2 linked regions of the Adhaeribacter arboris genome follow. The protein of the gene in region 1 binds, or shares a complex with, the protein of each later gene. Links are inferred from orthologs where the notes say so. Each region holds a gene or a part of one and is shown in the gene's direction. Other genes may lie near its edges.

The links.
Region 2: the proteins of uvrA (region 1) and mfd are in contact, whole or in part, in a crystal structure (PDB 4DFC), measured with the Escherichia coli proteins. The link is inferred for Adhaeribacter arboris from one-to-one orthologs.

What each region holds. Positions count from the first base shown.
Region 1 is NZ_PYFT01000001.1:4,067,373-4,075,861, reverse strand. Bases 2,053-5,398 are described here. They hold uvrA (excinuclease ABC subunit UvrA), read left to right. Parts: upstream 2,053-2,384; coding sequence 2,385-5,198; downstream 5,199-5,398. Other genes in these bases: AHMF7605_RS16770 (SIR2 family NAD-dependent protein deacylase), read right to left, coding at 5,246-5,398; AHMF7605_RS16780 (30S ribosomal protein THX), read right to left, coding at 2,053-2,120. Outside these bases: AHMF7605_RS16790 (EamA family transporter), read right to left, coding at 1-179; AHMF7605_RS16785 (MFS transporter), read left to right, coding at 512-1,762; more of AHMF7605_RS16780, read right to left, coding at 1,965-2,052; more of AHMF7605_RS16770, read right to left, coding at 5,399-7,147; AHMF7605_RS16765 (hypothetical protein), read left to right, coding at 7,510-8,202; tpiA (triose-phosphate isomerase), read left to right, coding at 8,339-8,489. UniProt on the Escherichia coli protein: The UvrABC repair system catalyzes the recognition and processing of DNA lesions. UvrA is an ATPase and a DNA-binding protein. A damage recognition complex composed of 2 UvrA and 2 UvrB subunits scans DNA for abnormalities.
Region 2 is NZ_PYFT01000001.1:5,178,308-5,182,656, forward strand. The notes cover bases 1-3,891. They hold mfd (transcription-repair coupling factor), read left to right. Parts: upstream 1-328; coding sequence 329-3,691; downstream 3,692-3,891. Other genes in these bases: AHMF7605_RS21050 (hypothetical protein), read right to left, coding at 1-89; AHMF7605_RS29865 (hypothetical protein), read left to right, coding at 3,859-3,891. Also shown: more of AHMF7605_RS29865, read left to right, coding at 3,892-4,023. UniProt on the Escherichia coli protein: Couples transcription and DNA repair by recognizing RNA polymerase (RNAP) stalled at DNA lesions. Mediates ATP-dependent release of RNAP and its truncated transcript from the DNA, and recruitment of nucleotide excision repair machinery to the damaged site.

The sequences.
Region 1 (8,489 bases):
TTCAAACTATCGCGCCGGAATAAAAAGGTGATTACCCCTAAGCCCAGCATGGCAAATAATACCCGGAAATATAAAATCTGCCCACTCGGGAAAGCAGCTACCGCCCGAAGCGGAAAAACAATAAATCCCCAGATGATAAAAGCAAAAATGCCGGCCGAATAGTAATTTCTAAGTTTCACGAGCAATAAAATTATTAGGAGATAAAGGTAAGATTTTTAAATAATTAGTTTAAGTGAAACTGATTTTTAGTTTAAAATTTAGCAAATAATTCCGTAAACGCTTCTAACTTTTTAAATAAAAGAAGTATTACAATAAAATTTATGTATTACAATTATTGCAGAAAAATATTCCGGATTATCTAAGAATTCCTGAAAACAAGTTGGCATTAATCAGCAACGAGTTGCTTTTTAAAAATAAAAAAAGCAACCATGCCTGCATTTTTTTAGTTAGTCTGTATTTTACCGGGTACGTTTAGAGCAAAACGCACCCGGTACATGTTAAAATAAGTTACATGGGAATAGAAAAAAGTGCCGTAAAACACGACCCCTACGCGGTTTTAAAAATACCGGAGTTTCGGTTGTTTGTTTTGGCTCGCTTAAGTTTAACGCTGGCCTTACAAATTCAATCGGTAATAGTAGGTTGGCAAATTTATGATCTAACCCAAGACCCTTTGGCTTTAGGTTTAATTGGTTTAGCCGAAGCAATCCCTTCTATAATAGTAGCGCTATACGCCGGCCACGTAGCCGATAGCACCAGCCGGAAAAAAATTATTATTACGTGTGTGTTGGTATTGCTGGTATGTTCTTCGGCTTTGCTGGTATATTCTTTTAATATTCACCAGAGCATGGCAGTTTTGGGCACCATTCCTATTTACTCGGTTATATTTCTAAGCGGAATTGCCCGGGGGTTTTTCGGACCAGCTACTTTCTCGTTTATGCCGCAATTATTGCCTGATAAAACCTGGTATATAAATGCGGTTAGCTGGTCGAGCACAACCTGGCAGGGAGCCTCTGTGGCTGGCCCGGCCATTGGCGGCTTACTCTACGGATTCTTTGGCGTTCAGGCGTCGTACAGTGCCGATGTAGGGTTAACGCTGATGGCTTTATTATTTTTCTTTTTAATTGCTGCCAAGCCTTTGCCCGAAAATACCCAACGTTTGCCCATTAAAGAAAGTCTGCTTTCCGGAATCCGGTTTGTGTTTAATAATCAGGTTATTTTAAGCGCTATCTCCTTGGATTTATTTGCGGTTTTGTTTGGTGGGGCGGTGGCTTTATTGCCTATTTTTGCTTCCGAAATTTTGCACACGGGTCCCCAAGGCTTAGGTTTTTTGCGGGCCGCTCCGGCTTTGGGTTCGGTGGCCATGGCGGTTTATATTACCCATCATCCCATAAAAATAGATGCCGGCAAAAAAATGTTATTGTGCGTGGCGGGTTTTGGAGTATGTATGATTTTGTTTGGCTTATCTACTAATTTTTACTTTTCGCTGTTATTATTAGGCTTAAGCGGGGTGTTCGATTCTATTAGTGTGATTATCCGGTCTACGCTCATGCAAACCTTAACTCCCGAACACATGAAAGGCCGGGTATCATCAGTCAATAATATCTTTGTGGGTTCTTCCAACGAAATTGGCTCTTTCGAGTCGGGTGCGGTGGCAAAACTGATGGGGGTTGTTTCTTCGGTAGTTTTTGGCGGCTGCATGACATTGCTGGTAGTAGGCATTACTGCTTTTAAAGCCGATAAACTAAGAAAACTGAATCTCTGAATTGCGGATTAAACGGGCTTCACAGATTACCTGGATTCAAGTTCTACTCTCGTAAATAAATTAAATAGAATATTCCCGTAAAGATAAAATTTCAAAAAATCAAAAGAGCCACCCTGATTTTCTCAGGGTGGCTCTTTAAAATGGCAAATAAAAGCTACGGAATTATAAATAAAATCCGAGTAATCGGCGGTAATCCGTGATTCTACTTAATTATATCCTTTACCTTTTCTACAATTTTGCCTACAATGCCGGTTTCTTTTTTAGGTGCGGTGTTCTTTTTTACTTTGTGCGGACGGCTATTGCCAAAACTGCCTTTCGTAATTTTGCCTTTTTTGGATTTTATATCTCCTTTTCCCATTATGGTAGTTTGTGTTAGATGATGAACGAAATAAAATTTACGTTAAAAGCAAACAGTAGTTGCAAAATTACCTAAACTGAAAAATAGAAGCAAGTACTTGTTATACCCAATACGTTCTACAAAACTACTCTTAAGAATAATGAAGCGACCCTTCTTAATCTGCCTGCGTATTTGTAATTTTGCGTTTTAAAGCCAGGTAATTTTTTACGGCATTCTTTTGTTTCTTCTGTAGCCGTACTTACTCGTAGCGGCCTTCCCAATTCTATGACAACAGCAACTATCCATCAAACCGATATAGATACCCTTGACCCGAAGGAATTCATTATAATTAAAGGCGCACGCGTACACAATCTTAAAAACTTAAGCGTAGCCTTGCCGCGTAACCAGTTTATTGTGGTAACTGGGTTATCCGGCTCAGGTAAATCGTCGTTAGCCTTCGATACCTTATACGCCGAAGGGCAGCGGATGTACGTGGAAAGCCTCAGCTCCTACGCCCGCCAGTTTTTGGGCCGCATGGACAAACCCGACGTAGATTATATTCGCGGCATTAGTCCGGCGATTGCCATTGAACAAAAAGTAAGTATTAAAAATAACCGCTCTACGGTAGGTACCAGCACCGAAATCTACGATTATCTTAAGCTGTTATATGCCCGCATTGGAAAAACTATTTCGCCAATTTCCGGAAACCAGGTACGCAAAGATAATGTAGCCGATGTGGTTGACTTTATTTTTAATTTAGAAGATGGCAGCCGGATAGTAATTCTAGCCCCCCTACAAGTACAGCCCGACCGAAAACTGACCAAAGAGCTTGACTTACTTCTGCAAAAAGGGTACTCCCGGATTTACAATAACGACCAGGTTTTATTTATTGAAGATGTTATTAGTGCCGATGCCGCCGATATAACCGGCGACGTGTATGTACTGGTAGACCGGGCCGTATTGCGTAAAGACGACGAAGATCTACAATTCCGGATTTCCGATTCGGTACAAACCGCTTTTTTCGAAGGCCACGGCGAATGCCACGTTCTATACGGCGACCAAAAACGCGTTTTCTCCAATAAATTTGAACTCGACGGAATGACTTTTGAAGAGCCATCGGTTAATTTTTTCTCGTTTAATAATCCTTACGGGGCCTGCCAGCGTTGCGAAGGTTTTGGTAATGTATTAGGTATTGATGAAGATTTAGTTATTCCGGATAAAACCCTAAGCGTGTACGAGGGAGCCATTGCGCCCTGGCGGACCGAAAAAATGAGCGAATGGCAGGTTCCTTTAATTAAAAACGGCATTCGTTTCGATTTTCCCATTCACCGGCCTTACAACGAACTTACCGAAGAACAAAGGCAGCTGCTCTGGACGGGTAATCAGTACTTTGATGGGTTGGATGCTTTTTTTGCGCACGTGCAGGCGCAAACGCATAAAATACAATACCGCGTAATGCTCAGCCGCTACCGGGGCCGCACCACCTGCCCCGATTGCCGGGGAACGCGCTTGCGTAAAGATGCGAGCTACGTAAAAATTAACGGTACCAGCATTACCGATTTACTTTTAAAACCAATTACCGGCGTTCTGGAATTTTTCCAAAACATCCAGTTAACCGAACACGAATTGCAGGTAGCCGACCGCTTAGTAATAGAAATTACCAACCGCTTAAGCTATTTGGTGCGGGTAGGTTTAGGATATCTTACTTTAAATCGTTTATCGTCTACTTTATCCGGTGGAGAGTCGCAGCGTATTAACCTGGCAACTTCTTTGGGTAGTGCCTTGGTAGGTTCTATGTATATTCTGGACGAGCCCAGTATTGGTCTGCACCCGCGCGATGCCGAGCAGTTAATTGGCGTTTTGCGCTCACTCCAGAAAATTGGTAATACCGTAATTGTGGTAGAGCACGAAGAAAAAATGATGGAAATTGCTGACCAGATTATTGATATTGGTCCGGAAGCGGGTTCGGGTGGCGGTAATCTTATGTTTCAAGGCACTTATCCGGAAATGCTAAAATCTACCGAAACGTATACGGCGCAATATTTAAACGGCAAACGCCAGGTAGAAGTGCCGGTAAAGCGCCGCCAGTGGCGTAACACCATTGAGATTGTGGGTGCCCGCGAGAATAATCTCAAGAATATTACCGTAAAATTTCCGCTGGATGTAATGACCGTTATAACCGGCGTGAGTGGTTCGGGTAAGTCTACGCTTATTAAACGTATTCTGCATCCGGCCTTGGCAAAAGTACTTGGCGGTCACTCCGATGCCACCGGTAAATTCGATAAAATTCAGGGCAGCTACAGTAAAATTTCGCACGTAGAGTTCGTGGACCAGAATCCAATCGGCAAGTCATCGCGTTCTAACCCGGTTACCTACGTAAAAGCGTACGACGCTATCCGCTCCTTATTTGCCGACCAGCCGCTGGCCAAAGCCCGGGGCTTAAAGCCGTCGCATTTTTCGTTTAACATTGAGGGTGGCCGCTGCGAAGTGTGCCAGGGGGAAGGCCAGGTGAAAATTGAAATGCAGTTTATGGCCGATATTTACCTTACCTGCGAGGCCTGTCACGGGCAGAAATTCAAACAAGACATTCTCGAAATTAAGTACCACGATAAAAACATAGCCGAGGTGCTTGACATGACGATTGCCGACAGCATCCAGTTCTTTAAAGAACAGCCGAAAATCATTGAGAAATTAAAGCCGCTCGATGACGTAGGTTTGGGATATATCCGATTGGGGCAATCTTCTAATACGCTTTCCGGCGGCGAAGCACAACGGGTAAAATTGGCTTCTTTTTTAACGAAAGGAGCCACCGCTCATTCCGAAGGCATTTTGTTTATTTTCGACGAACCTTCCACCGGACTGCACTTTCACGATATCAACAAACTGCTAACCGCCATTAACGCGCTCATTGATAAAGGAAATTCCGTGGTTATTATTGAGCACAACATGGATATTATTAAATGCGCCGACTGGATTATTGATATGGGCCCGGAAGGTGGCACCAATGGTGGTCATTTATTATTTGAAGGTACTCCCGAAGAAATGGTAAAATTAGAAGGTAACGCCACCGCCGATTATTTGCGGGAAAAGCTCGTTTAGATTAACAAGTTAAGTTTACATCTGAAGTTATTAATAAAATAAATTATTTAATCTTCAATAGTAAGTAAAAAAGGTCGATTTGCTTTTTCTATTTCATTTAAAGAAGATTTAAAGCTTACATGTATTCCAATAGGGAAATTTTTAACTTTTACCCGATCATATTTCGTCTGGTTATCGTGAACTACAACTGGGTTAGTTATAGTGTATATTTTATAACCCAATTCGATTTTTTTATTATTTAGATTTATAGATATCGGTTCTGAGGTGAATGTTATTTTAATGGTTTTTATACTAATTTGATTCCAATTGAATTTTGTTTTTGTTTTGAACTCAAGAGTAAGTTCTTTATCTATTGTATACACAAAATATCCATCCTCTATAACTTTAACTAAATTATTGACTAAATTGTAGGTAGACTCAGAAATAGCATCAATAAACTCAAATCTAAAACCAAAATTATTTTCAATTATTTTTAATTTGGTAAAGTAATCTTTTAAATAATTTGCTTCGTCAAATACTTTTTTATTTCCTGAAATTACACCTTCAAATGATTGCCCTTCGGGAAATATAGCTTTAAACCTTTGACCTTTAGATATATTATAAAGCAACGTATAAATTCTTAATTCTTCTCTAGTAGTAGAATATCCATCACTATTGTCAAATTTAAAGTTTATATATGATGAGTCAGGTCTAATATTACTTAAAAAAATAGTTAGCTTTGACTTTGAAAACTCAATCATGCACTTAACATTATTTTCAGAATAATAGACCTTTAATGGAATATCTTCAAGTTCTGTATCTGTCTCTAGAAATAAAAAAGCTACTTTTGATTCAAAATTTGGATGAATTTTTAATTCTAAAAATGAAAAATCGGTTCCATCTATTATTCTTATGTCACCTATAAATGCTTGAATGTCTTTTACATCTTTATTTGAAATCCTAATATTGTTTGAAGATTTTCCATGTATAAAATCATTGAACTTATTTGAAACCATCTCATTTAAGTCTAATTTAACATTTAATAAATTAGCTTGAGGGTTTTTATTTTTAAGTCCACTAATTCTGTATTTATTATTTTCAACAATCAAGGATGGTTCAAGCTGATGAGGCTGTAGGTAATCTTTAAGAGTCTTCTCACTTATTCTCTCTTTGTCATAATCAGATATTAGATTATGATTTATATTCTTAATTAACTCGTCAATAAAATCTTCACCTTTAAGGTTTATGTATTTAATTCCATACTCCTTTAAATTTTTTATTTTTGAAGTTGATATATTTGGAGCAATAAAAAACTGTTCTTTTTTTAAGTTTTTCAATTGCTTTCGAATATTATTAAATAGTTTATTTATATCTGAATCTTCTAAATTATAACCAATGAAGACAATTGATTTAGTTATTATACTTTCTTGAATAATGGGCCATATAAGATTTGTTCTTTGTTCACTCGCAGCTCTCTTATAATCTGTTTCTGAAATTATAATTGATAGCGGGTCGGCTAAATCTCCGTGAATTTTAAAAAGTCTTTTTTTGTTCTTGTTTATCAATGGAATTTGTTCTTGTTTATAAATTACTTCTAACTTATCTACATAAGCAAGTTCAAAAAGCCGATCATAATTAGTTGTAATAATATCCTTTACGTGAGGTACGTTTGCTAACTTTTTATGGTAAACAATACTTTTAGGAGACTGTTCTAAATATAAAGTTTTTAGACTTTCAATTAAAGAATTTTTGCTACCTTTTAATTCTATATATTTTTCCATAAATTGAGTAAATTCTAAGTTAAGATTAATATATAGCTGTTCTTCTTTGCTTAAGTTATCAAACAAATATTCTTTTAAGGCAATCCCGGATTTATATCCTGCGTATAAAGAAAAGCCAGCTCCAACCCAGAAAGTAACATCTTCATTTCTTATTTTATTGAATAAGGCAGACAAATGTGCTGAATTCATACTATTATCAAATAAGTTAATTATTATAGCTTGATCTAATAATTTCAATTAGCACTCTAGTGTAGTTTTTTCCAAAGAGTTACTAATATTATAATTGTATATTTTATTGAATCCATTATTATAGTTTCTTCAACAAACTTCTAGGCATTCCTGGGTAAAATCCGTAAACTGATTCACAAAACTATTGATAATAAGTATCTAACAACTTCAGTAAAGTATGAGAAAGAAAATAATGGTCGATAAAACTGGAAGTTGGATCAAAAGCAATTTTTATAGGAAGATACTGATTCAGATGATTAAATTTTAATCAAATCTCTTTTTACTGAAGTTAAGAATTTAGGTTTGTTCCTAAGCCTTTGACAATGAAAAAAATATATCTTGTAAGCTATTTTTCTTTTCTTTTAATGCTGCTTTGCCGTTTAACTGCGGCCCAGGAGCAAAAAAATATTGGTTTCCAATTTCGGGTTTCCCCCTTGAGTTTACTAGACCCAAGAGCGGCTACCATCCAGTTAGGCGTACAAGCAAATATTAAAAACCGGCTGGGCTTTTCCGTGGATTATGGTTTGCCCTATAAAAAGCTGGCTGAGCAAATTTATACCAACCCGGATCTTCAATCGGAGCAGCACGAGTACCATAGAATCAGAGCCGAAGTAAAGTATTTTATGCCGCCCGCTTGGGTTAAAGCCAACGAAAAATCCAGACCTTATTTTAGCAGCGAAATCTTTTTTGGTCCGGAAAAATACCGGAAAAAGGATGATTGGCTCTTAAAAGACGAAGATGCCTATCATTATGAATACTCGGATGTAACCCGGAAAATGCAGGGAGTTTGTTTAAAAGTAGGTTTAGAATATACGGTTCTCCGTAGATTATTGCTGGATGTTTTTGTCGGGCCCGGCTTGCGGCGGATTAAAATAGACCATCATACCTTTAAGGCAGAATTGCGCGAGTACGACCCGCCCGTTGATTTTTATATTGAGCCGGTAGATAAGCGGGAAGGTACCTTTAGCCGGATACATTTAGGATTAGGTTTTAAAGTTGGATTCATCCTTATCTAAAGCAGGCCTCCGAGCCATATTTTTTCGCAGCTGTTTAGAGAATCGGGCTGCTAGTTTTAGAAATTTCCCGTAAAATCCGTAATCTTACGCGCGAATCGAACAACTTATAACGAGCAACTAACAACGAAACCAAGACATGAGAAAGAAAATAGTGGCTGGTAACTGGAAAATGAACAAGACCTACGACGAAGGTCTATCGCTGGTATCCGAAATCACCAATATGGTGCAAGACGAAGTAAATAATGATGCAATCGTAGTAGTTTGTCCACCATTTCCTTTTTTGGCTG
Region 2 (4,349 bases), 1.1 Mb from region 1 along the record:
TACCCGGCCATAAAGCTGCGGATATGGGAACGAATATCAGCTTCTCCGGCCGTGAAGATAGCAGGAGTTAAAAATTTAGAGTACATCATTTTATCATCTAGTTACATTTAAATGGATTACAAGATTACTTTAAACTACTCGTCTGCCAAGAGCCGGCCTTCAAAGATAAAGATAAACAATTATTATTCAAGGAGTACCATTTTAAAAGTACGTTTTTTCAATTTTTTAGTTTCGTTAAATTTTGTACCCTCGCCGGTGTTTATGCGTAAGGAATTTGCGAGCAGATTATTCCGTATCTTTGCTCTTTATTATTCAAAGATTAAGAACATTGAAAGTTAAGGATTTCCTGGAACTTTACCGGCTCGATCCGGTGGTTCAAACCATTGCTGAACGCCTCCGATCTTCAGAAAAAGCCCGTTTGCAACTGAAAGGCTTAGCCGGTAGTTTAGATGCCGTATTGGCCGCTGCTGTGAGCAGTTTGCAGCCTGGCCATCACGTTTTTGTAGTGCACGATAAAGAAGAAGCCGCCTACTTTTTGTCGGATTTACAGCATTTGTTTAACGGCAAGCAAGAGGCTTTGCTGTTTCCTTCGTCCTACAAACGGCCTTACTCCTTTGATGAAACCGAGAACGCCAATATTTTAATGCGGGCCGAGGTATTAAATCAAATAAGTAATAAAGCCGCCGAAGGTTTATTAATTGTAACTTACCCCGAAGCGCTCACCGAAAAAGTTATTAATAAAAAATCATTGGTCGCTAATACGTTCAGCGCGAAAGTGGGCGAAAAGCTGGACGTAAACTTTTTAACGGAAGTACTCACCGAATACGATTTTGAACGCACTGATTTTGTGTACGAAGCCGGTCAGTTTGCCGTACGCGGCGGCATTGTGGATGTATTTTCGTACGCTAATGAATTACCGTACCGCATGGAGTTGTTCGGCGATGAAATTGAAAGCATCCGGACGTTTAACCCGAACACGCAGCTTTCCGTGGAAACCAAAAACAGTGTTTCTATAGTACCCAACGTGCAAACCAAACTTTTGCAGGAAACCCGCGAATCATTTTTAGAATTTTTACCCCCCCATACCCGATTCTGGTTTAAAGACGTACGCCATGCCTCGGATGTAATCGACGAATCGTTTACCAAAGCCGAACAAGCCTTTGAATATTTAATGCTCACGAGCGGCAACACTAAAGTAGTATCCAAGCCCGAAGATTTATTTGAAACCGGCAAAAGCTTTAAGAAATTACTGGAGCCTTTTACCACCGTAGAATTTGGTAAACGCTTTCATTTCAAAGCCACCGAAACCTTAACTTTTTCCACCAAGCCGCAACCTTCGTTTAACAAAGATTTTAATTTACTGGTCAGCAACCTGCACGATAACCAAACCAAGGGTTTTACGAACATTATTGCGGCCGATTCGCCGCGGCAGATTGACCGGCTAACTACTATTTTCGACGAACTCGATCACGCCGTAAAATTTCAGGCGCTTACCATTTCCCTGCGCGAAGGCTTTATCGACGACCAGGTAAAAGTGGCCTTGTATACCGATCATCAGCTGTTTGAACGGTTTTACAAATACAAAAGCAAGGAACGGTTTTCTAAATCCAAGGCGCTTACTTTAAAAGAACTGCGTTCGCTGCAACCCGGCGATTACGTGGTACACGTCGATAACGGCATTGGCCGTTTTGCCGGCTTGGAAAAAGTGGAAGTAGGCGGGAAAATGCAGGAAGCTATCCGGTTAGTCTACCGCGACGATGATTTATTATACGTGAGTATTCACGCGCTGCATAAAATCAGCAAATATACCGGTCAGGAAGGCACCCCGCCCAGCATGAGCAAACTGGGTTCGCCGGAGTGGGAAAACAAAAAGAAACGGGTTAAGAGCAAGGTAAAAGATATTGCTACCGAGCTAATTAAACTGTACGCTAAACGTAAATCGGCGCCGGGCTTTGCTTTTTCCCGCGATGGGTTTATGCAAGCCGAACTGGAATCGTCGTTTATTTACGAAGATACGCCGGACCAGGCCAAAGCCACCGAAGACGTGAAAAACGATATGGAACAACCGCACCCGATGGACCGACTGGTGTGCGGCGACGTAGGTTTTGGTAAAACGGAAGTAGCCATTCGGGCCGCCTTTAAAGCCGCCTCCGACAGTAAACAAGTAGCCGTGCTGGTACCTACTACTATTCTGGCCATGCAGCATTTCAAAACTTTTCGCGACCGCTTAGAGAAGTTTCCGGTGAACGTAGAATTTATCAACCGTTTTAAAACGGCGAAAGACATAAAAGAAACTTTACAGCGCGTAGCCGAAGGAAAAACGGATATCTTGATTGGTACTCACCGGATTGTAAGCAAGGACGTTAAATTCAAGAATTTAGGTTTAATGGTGATTGACGAGGAGCAGAAATTCGGGGTTAAAACCAAAGAAAAGCTGAAAGAAATGCGCGTAAACGTAGATTCGCTTACTTTATCGGCTACCCCAATCCCGCGCACTTTGCATTTCTCCCTGATGGGCGCCCGCGACTTATCGGTAATTGCTACGCCTCCGCCAAACCGCCAACCCGTCCAAACCGAACTGCACGTTTTCGACCAGACTATTATCCGTGATGCCGTGATGTACGAATTAAAGCGCGGCGGCCAGGTATTTTTCGTGCACAACCGCGTGGCCGACCTGGATGAAATGGCGAACCTAATTTTGAAATTGGTACCCGATGCCCGAATTACTTTTGCCCACGGGCAAATGGACGGGGAACAGCTCGAAAAACGCATGATGAAATTTGTGGAAGGTGAATATGATGTCTTGGTATCCACGAATATTATTGAGTCCGGCTTAGATATTCCGAATGCCAATACTATAATAATAAACCGGGCGCACATGTTTGGGCTGAGCGATTTGCATCAGATGCGCGGGCGCGTAGGCCGCTCGAACAAAAAAGCGTATTGCTATTTGCTCACGCCTCCGGTGTCCAGCTTACCTTCCGATGCCCGCAAGCGTTTGAGTACTTTAGAAGAATTTTCGGATTTGGGCGATGGGTTTAAAGTAGCGATGCGCGACTTGGATATTCGGGGGGCAGGTAACTTACTGGGCGGCGAGCAAAGCGGCTTCATCAACGATTTGGGTTTTGAAATGTACCACCAGATTTTGGATGATACGATTAAAGAACTAAAAGAAACTGAATTCCGCGATTTATTCCTGGGTTCTGAAAAAGATTTAAATCAATTCCTGGACGTAGTGCGCGAATGTACCGTGGAAACCGACCTGGAAATACTTATTCCGGATACTTACGTGAGCAATATTTCCGAACGTTTGAATTTATACAGCAAACTCGACCGGGTAAAAGATTTACCGGCTTTAGAAAAAATTCAAAAGGGTATCATCGATCGGTTTGGGCCTTTACCAGAATCGGTAGAAAAATTAATTCAGATTGTAAAGTTACGCTGGAAAGCCCAGGAAATAGGTTTTGAAAAGCTCACGATTAAGCGAGAAGTAATGAAAGGTTATATTCCTTCGGAAAACAACGATACCTATTTTCAGTCGGAAACTTTTGGCCGGATTTTGAAATACGTGCAGCAACACTCCCGCCATTCGCGCCTGAAAGAAAGCAAAGACAAACTGACCGTTATTTTCGACAACATTAAATCGGTAAACGCCGCCTGCGATGTATTTGAGCAGTTAACGGAAGGGTAAATATAAAAAAGAGAAACTATTATTTTTGTGGTTTTTAGCCTTAAGTAAATAGCTAGGATAGATATGGAACTGTAAAAATCATTTTCAGACCTATTTTCTTAAATTTATAGCTATTGACCTTAAAAGTATTCGTAGTCAAACCCACTTAGACAATTTAATCTTAAAAAATGGTAACTATTATAAAAAGAGGCACTGACAAACAAGAGATAGAAAAAATTTTGGCTAATCTGGAAAGCACGAAGAAATTTGATGCTTATAAATATTGCGGAGTAGTTAAGCTAGATAAAGACGCACTGGATATTCAGAAAATAATGAGAGATGAGTGGAAATAGTATTTTTATTGACGCAAATATTATTCTCTATCTGCTTGCGGGAGATACTACCATTGCTACATTACTTCACAACAAAATAATTTTTATTTCATTCATTACCGAATTAGAGCTTTTAGGATACAAGAAATTAAGCGAATAGAAGATTTTCTAACAGAAGTAATAATAATAGATATAAACTCAGAAATTAAGAAGGTAACTATAGGACTGAGAAAGTCTTGTAAACTTAAACTTCCTGATTCCATAGTTGCAGCATCTTCCTATTATTTAAACCTTCCTTTTCTAACAGCAGATAAAGAATTATCTAAATTGTCAGATTTTAATATTCT